DNA from 2 places in the Brenneria rubrifaciens genome. Region 1 is predicted to be linked to the other one. Evidence: predicted binding sites of a transcription regulator. Region 1 holds the regulator's gene; the other holds the start of a gene.
The links. The regulator PurR, encoded in region 1, represses purine synthesis genes. The targets are predictions, from matches to a motif close to CANGCAAACGTTTGCNTG.
Positions count from the first base shown of each region.

Region 1 (3,856 bases):
ATAGGACGGCGGGTGTCAAAACGGCACCTGCTTTTCTTCCTCTTCGCCCTTTACCGCTGCGACGAGCGCCGTCGCGTCGAATAAACAGGGTGTACTGCATCTCCCGCCAAAATTTGCCATAATGCCCGCTGCATTTTGCTAAAGATTAAGAGAATAATGGCTGATAAAAATGACCTGAACGCCCTGAGTAGCCGTTTCCGTGGGTTTTACCCGGTAGTGGTTGACGTCGAAACCGCTGGGTTCAATGCCAAAACCGACGCCTTGCTGGAAGTTGCTGCAGTAACATTAAAAATGGACACGGATGGGTGGTTGCAGCCGGATGAAACATTACATTTCCATGTCGAGCCCTTTGAAGGCGCCATTCTGGAACCTGCTGCGCTGGCATTCAATGGCATTGATCCCAGCAACCCCTTACGCGGCGCGGTCAGAGAATATGACGCCTTGCATGAAATTTTCAAAGTGGTGCGCAAAGGGATAAAAGATCAGGGTTGCAACCGGGCGATAATCGTCGCGCACAATGCAACATTCGATCATAGTTTTATGATGGCGGCGGCCGAGCGTTGTAGCCTGAAGCGCAACCCATTCCACCCTTTCGCCACCTTCGATACGGCCGCATTAAGCGGGTTGGTGTTGGGGCAGACGGTGTTGGCCAAAGCCTGTATTACCGCCGGTATCGAGTTTGACTCAAGCCAAGCGCACTCGGCGCTCTATGATACTCATCAAACCGCGTTGCTGTTTTGTGAGCTGGTGAATCGCTGGAAACGTCTGGGGGGATGGCCTGTAGTCGTTGATGAGAATGCCTCAGAAGCAGAGTCTAAAGCAAGCTAGGCAAAAAACGGGTGCACGATGCACCCGTTGGTTTTATTCCCGATCTTCCGGCTGAGACTTGTGTTTCTCAGCCGTTTCTTTAATCAGTTGCTGTAATTCGCCACGCTGATACATTTCTATCACTATGTCACAGCCGCCGACCAGTTCCCCATCCACCCACAACTGTGGGAAAGTCGGCCAGTTGGCGTATTTGGGCAATTCGGCGCGAATATCTGGATTCTGTAAGATATCGACATAGGCAAAACGTTCGCCACATGCTGACAACGCCTGTACTGCCTGTGCAGAGAAGCCGCAACTCGGCAATTTAGGAGAACCTTTCATATACAGCAGAATCGGGTTTTCAGCGATCTGACGCTGAATCTTTTCAATTGTCGTTGTCGTCATTCTCTTGCTTCCTCAAACCTTAATAAGATGGCTAACATCAGATGCATTAACCACGGGCCTCTGTCAGATGAGCCATTACAGCGCGATCTATTCAATTATATTGTACCGAGGGCCGTAGCGACAAAAAAACGCCATTTTTTGTGTGGCTTTGTTTTTTGCCACTTAATACAGAGACAAAATAAAGGTCACGTTCTAAGAATTTATCTCTCGCCCCCCTTCTCCCTGTCTGTACTCAGACACGCTTTGAGTCGCCAAAACGCGTTTAAACAGACGCACCGGCGAAACAAGTGAGCAGGTAAGCGCCAATCAGTTCAATACGGCGATAAAGCTGAATACCATGATCATGGCGAGCGCAGCAACGGTTGTCAGTAATGACAATTTAAGATCTGTATCCATAAGTCTCTCCTTTATCTATGACGGCAAATGATGAGAAGAAAGGCGTGTCCTTGATTGGGGATTCAACATCAAACGATAGTTTAAAACCACAACCCGATAACTCTGCCGATTCTTCCATAAGTTGAATGAAAAATCTCGTTCCTATGCCGCACTAATAGTATAAATTACTGCTTCCCCTTTCGTGGCAAATCGGACAAAATCCGCGGCTCAGGGTAGCGCTGCGTCCTGGTCGAAACGTCAACCTTGTTCCCCTCAGGTATAATATTCGGCACTCTCTACTGAATCCGGTTTTTTCGCCGGGAAGAAGAACTTCACACGCAGGCAAACGATTAACACTACCTACGACGGTAACAGGTAAGTCAGGAGTCATTTTTAGATGGCAACGATCAAAGATGTGGCAAAACGAGCGGGCGTTTCCACCACCACCGTATCGCACGTGATTAATAAAACACGTTTCGTCGCCGAAGAAACCAGGGCAGCCGTGAGTGCGGCGATTAAAGAGTTACATTATTCACCCAGCGCTGTCGCCCGCAGTCTAAAAGTCAATCACACCAAGTCCATCGGGCTGTTGGCAACGTCAAGTGAAGCGCCCTATTTTGCCGAGATTATCGAATCGGTGGAAAACAGCTGCTATGCCAAAGGTTATACGCTAATTCTGTGTAATTCACACAACAACCTCGACAAACAGCGCGCCTATCTTTCCATGTTGGCCCAAAAGCGCGTGGACGGCCTGCTGGTAATGTGTGCGGAGTATCCTCCCGCATTACTCACCATGTTGAAAGACTATCGCAGTATTCCGATGGTGGTCATGGATTGGGGACAGGCGCACAGTGATTTTACCGATACCGTCATTGATAATGCCTTTGAAGGCGGCTATATGGCAGGCCGTTACCTCATCCAACGCGGCCACCGGGACATCGGCGCCATTCCCGGCAGTCAGGAGCGTAACACCGGCAGCGGCCGCTATCTGGGGTTTTTGAAGGCACTGAAAGACGCGGATATTCCTGTGCGTGACGCGTGGATCGTTCAGGGCGATTTCGAGCCGGAATCCGGCTATAAAGCAATGCATCAGATTCTGGCGCGGAAGCATCGCCCAACCGCCGTTTTCTGCGGTGGCGACATCATGGCGATGGGCGCGATCTGCGCGGCGGACGAGTTGGGGTTGCGTGTCCCGCAGGATATCTCGGTCATTGGCTACGATAATGTTCGCCATGCCCGCTTTTTCACGCCGGCGCTGACCACGATCCACCAGCCTAAAGAGCGTCTGGGACAATCCGCATTCTCAATGCTGCTCGACCGTATCACCAGCAAACGGGAGGACGCACAGGTTATCGAAGTCCACCCGACGCTGATTGAGCGCCGTTCCGTGGTTGATGGCCCTTTCTGCGATCGCCCTCATCACGCCTGATATCGGATAATGTCTTCTCTCAGGCATCCGCCGTCCTTTCCGTGACACTGCTTCAGCCAATTTATACTTGTCCCCAGGCTGAAGCAGTCATAAACTGAATACGATTTTTACAAAAACTGCATTTTGCTTTCTTCAACTATCCTTAATTTTGCGCGCAAACGGATGCTGCGGAATTTATCTCAATGATGAGTGCCCCTACGTAGCTGCGTACCGGCTTTTCTTCTTCATTTTTCTCTGACGATTCAGAGAATAGGCGATAAGTATTTACCACTGGTATCAAACGTGGGTGAATATTGTCTATGTTTTCCTTGCGGCGCGTTATCGACCCCAAGGTAGGGAGAGGTTATGAGTTCATCATATATAGAGGAACTGGATAGCCATAACGCATCCTGGTTCCACATAGTGCATGAAATGCTGAGTATGGCGGATATCAAAATCAATGGTTCGCGTCCATTTGATATCACAGTGAAAAATCCAGAATTCTTTAAACGCGTGTTGCGCGAAGGCTCATTAGGGCTGGGTGAAAGCTATATGGATGGCTGGTGGGAGTGCGACCAGTTGGATATGTTTTTCCATCGCGTGCTGCTCGCCAAACTTGATAAAAAACTGCCCCGCCACCTGAGAGACATCTTACACATCGCCGCATCTCGTTTGATGAACCTGCAATCCAGGAGACGCGCGTGGATTGTTGGTGAAGAGCACTATGATTTGGGCAACGATCTGTTTTCACTGATGCTCGATCCCTACATGCAGTATTCCTGCGCTTACTGGAAAAAAGCGGCAACGCTGGAGCAGGCACAGGAAGACAAACTGCAAATGATCTGCGAAAAACTCCAGCTC
Region 1 is NZ_CP034035.1:1,690,657-1,694,512, reverse strand. It holds gene gloA (lactoylglutathione lyase) at 1-1, shown strand, start outside; gene rnt (ribonuclease T) at 157-828, shown strand; gene EH207_RS07885 (Grx4 family monothiol glutaredoxin) at 862-1,212, opposite strand; gene cydH (cytochrome bd-I oxidase subunit CydH) at 1,519-1,608, opposite strand; gene purR (HTH-type transcriptional repressor PurR) at 1,985-3,016, shown strand; gene cfa (cyclopropane fatty acyl phospholipid synthase) at 3,362-3,856, shown strand, end outside.

Region 2 (3,856 bases), 1.1 Mb from region 1:
CAGGATATAGGGAGGGATCACGCTATAAATCTGTCTGAACTTCATACCATATCTCCTTAATAAAGGCGATTGTCGGTGAACGCAGACGATGAGCCAATCTCACTCATTCTTACTCACGCTCTTAGAATCAGTGGGCAGCAGGAGAACAGTTTAGTTCAGACGTTACAGGGAATATTGGGAGATATCCGCTCTTTTAGGACAAATCTCCCTACGGTGATTATGACGTTTTAGGGCGCTTTTTTCGTGGGTGTGGCGGCGGTAATTGTGCTTTGCGGGACGAGTGCGGTGACCTGGCTTTCCGCCCAGCCATCTTGCAACCGGGTTTTTAACGTTTCGCCCAAGGTAATTTGTGCAATGTTTTTCAGCACGTTGCCATCCGGCGCGGTGGTAATGTTATAGCCGCGCGCCAGCGTAGCCAGCGGACTCACGCCTTCCAGACGTGAACAGACGACCCCCAGCCGTTGCTGATGCTTATTCAGGTTACGTTCAACGACGCTCTGTATCTGATAGCGTAATTGCTGTAAACGCTGCTGCGCGCGGTGAATTTTTGGCAATGGCTGCTGTTGAAACAGGCGCTGTTCCATGCACTCATGGCGGCGAAAAATCTGTCGCAACTGTGACTGCATGGCATCATCCAGACGCTGGCGGAGTTTGACCAATTGGGCCTGCTGGCGTGCCAGCCGCAGTTGTGGATGCTGTTGCTGCAAGCGGTGATGCAGACGGGTGAATTCGCGATGGCGCTGGGCAAGGTAGTAATCCATGGCCATTTCCAGACGCTGGCGCTGGGATTGTATCTGGCGAAGTAGTTCCAACTGATTCCGGCTCACCAGTTCAGCCGCAGCAGAAGGCGTGGGTGCGCGCAGATCGCCGACATAATCGGCAATGGTCACGTCGGTTTCATGGCCCACCGCACTGACGATAGGGATTCGGCTGGCAAAAATGGCGCGTGCGACTCGCTCATCGTTGAAGCTCGATAAATCTTCCAGCGACCCGCCGCCGCGGGCGACGATCAGCACATCACACTCGTCACGCAGGTTAGCCAGTTCAATGGCGCGAACAATCTGTAGCGGCGCTTCGCTGCCCTGTACGGCAGTGGGATACACCACGACGGGCAGTGAAGGGTCGCGCCGCTGTAACACCTTTAAGATATCGTGCAGAGCGGCGCCGCTGGCGGAGGTAATCACGCCGACTTGTCGGGCCGGGGAGGGCAGGATCTGTTTAAACTGCTGATCGAACAAGCCTTCGGCCGCGAGACGCTGCTTCAGTTGTTCAAACTGCTGCTGCAACAGGCCATCCCCGGCGGGCTGCATACTTTCGGCCAGCAGTTGGTAATCACCGCGCGGTTCATAAAGCGTAATGGTGGCGCGAATCAATACCTGCTGCCCGTTTTGCGGACGAAAGGTCACCCGGCGGTTGGTGGTGCGGAACATGGCGCAACGCACCTGAGCACGCTCATCTTTGAGGGTGAAATACCAGTGACCGGAAGCGGGCTGAGAGAAATTGGAAATTTCGCCGGAAAGCCATATCTGCCCCATTTCCATTTCCAACAGTTGTCTAACCGTCTGATTCAAGCGGCTAACAGTGAAAATTGCAGAAGAAGGGAATTGAGACATTGTGAGCCAGATCAAATTTTAAAACAGAGACTTAATTGACTGATATTACCTGCCTTAAAACGGTAATCAAGCACTTTAGTAAAATAATGCTGGAGGCAACCGATTACGCTCTGTATAATGCCACGGCAATATTTTATCTATTCTTACATCCACCTTGGTGAGATATTGCCCATGCTACGTATCGCTAAAGAAGCACTGACGTTTGATGACGTTCTCCTTGTGCCCGCACATTCCACTGTCTTGCCTAACACGGCTGATTTGACTACCCAACTGACGAAAACTATCCGACTAAACATCCCTATGCTGTCGGCTGCGATGGATACCGTCACCGAATCTGGTCTGGCGATTGCGCTGGCACAGGAAGGCGGCTTGGGCTTCATTCATAAAAACATGTCTATCGAGCGACAGGCGGAAGAAGTCAGCCGCGTGAAGAAATATGAAAGCGGCGTGGTCACTGACCCGCAAACCGTTACACCCGATACAACATTGCGTCAGGTAAAAGAATTGACTGAACGTAATGGCTTCGCGGGTTACCCGGTTGTTGCCGAAGGCAATGAACTGGTGGGGATTATTACCGGTCGCGACGTGCGTTTTGTCACCGATCTGGCGTTGCCTGTCAGTGCCGTCATGACGCCGAAAGAACGTCTGGTCACGGTGAAAGAAGCTGAGACGCGCGACGTTGTTCTGCAAAAAATGCATGAAAAACGCGTGGAAAAAGCGCTGGTAGTGGATGATAAATTTCGTCTGCTCGGCATGATTACCGTAAAAGATTTCCAGAAAGCGGAACGTAAACCTAACGCCTGTAAAGATGAGCATGGACGTCTGCGCGTCGGTGCGGCGGTTGGCGCGGGCGCCGGCAACGAAGAGCGTATTGACGCGCTGGTCGCGGCGGGGATTGATGTGCTGCTGATTGACTCTTCACACGGTCATTCCGAAGGTGTATTGCAACGCATCCGTGAAACGCGCGCCAAATATCCCGATCTGCAAATCATTGGCGGCAACGTGGCAACCGGCGCGGGCGCCAGAGCACTGGTGGACGCGGGCGTCAGTGCGGTGAAAGTCGGTATCGGCCCCGGTTCCATTTGTACCACCCGTATCGTAACCGGCGTGGGCGTGCCGCAGATCACCGCCATTTCTGATGCGGTTGAAGCATTGGAAGGCTCCGGCGTGCCGGTTATCGCCGACGGCGGTATTCGTTTCTCCGGTGACATCGCCAAAGCCATCGCGGCGGGCGCGGCCTGTGTGATGGTCGGTTCCATGCTGGCAGGTACGGAAGAATCTCCGGGTGAAATCGAGCTCTATCAGGGGCGTTCATTTAAATCCTATCGTGGTATGGGTTCGCTGGGCGCAATGTCCAAAGGCTCTTCCGACCGTTATTTCCAGAGCGACAACGCAGCAGACAAGCTGGTGCCGGAAGGCATTGAGGGCCGAGTGGCCTATAAAGGCCGCCTGAAAGAGATCGTTCATCAGCAAATGGGAGGCTTGCGTTCCTGCATGGGGCTGACCGGATGCGGAACCATTAATGAACTGCGCACCAAAGCCGAGTTCGTGCGCATCAGCGGCGCCGGTATTCAGGAAAGCCACGTCCACGACGTCACCATCACTAAGGAGTCGCCGAACTACCGTATGGGTTCATAAGGTGATTTGCGAGCTGATTTAACCCGTTAAACCCGGCGCTATTTTGAACAGTTGAAGGCTGTTAGCCGGGTTTAATCACTTTTGTTTTTTCGTATTTTGGAATACGCCTCTCATGACAGAAAACATTCATCAACATCGCATTCTCATTCTGGATTTCGGCTCGCAGTACACGCAGCTGGTGGCTCGGCGCGTTCGTGAACTGGGCGTTTATTGTGAACTTTGGGCATGGGATGTCACTGAAGCGCAAATCCGCGAATTCAATCCTAACGGGATTATCCTTTCCGGCGGCCCGGAAAGCACCACTGAGTTTGACAGCCCGCGCGCGCCGGAATACGTCTTCCAGGCTGGCGTCCCGGTATTAGGCGTTTGCTACGGTATGCAGACCATGGCGATGCAACTGGGCGGATGTGTCGAAGGCTCCAGCGAACGCGAATTCGGCTATGCGCAGGTGGAAGTGAAAACGGACAGCTTGCTGGTTCGTGATATTCAGGATGCATTGAGCGCCGCTGGCGCACCGCTGCTGGATGTGTGGATGAGCCACGGCGATAAAGTCACGGCGATCCCTGAGGGATTTGTGACCGTTGCCAGTACGGATACCTGTCCGT
Region 2 is NZ_CP034035.1:2,798,169-2,802,024, reverse strand. It holds gene EH207_RS12770 (M4 family metallopeptidase) at 1-45, opposite strand, end outside; gene xseA (exodeoxyribonuclease VII large subunit) at 228-1,613, opposite strand; gene guaB (IMP dehydrogenase) at 1,785-3,251, shown strand; gene guaA (glutamine-hydrolyzing GMP synthase) at 3,364-3,856, shown strand, end outside.
Region 2: a site for PurR is predicted at 1,706-1,723, ahead of guaB (IMP dehydrogenase). Genes of this name have one in related genera too.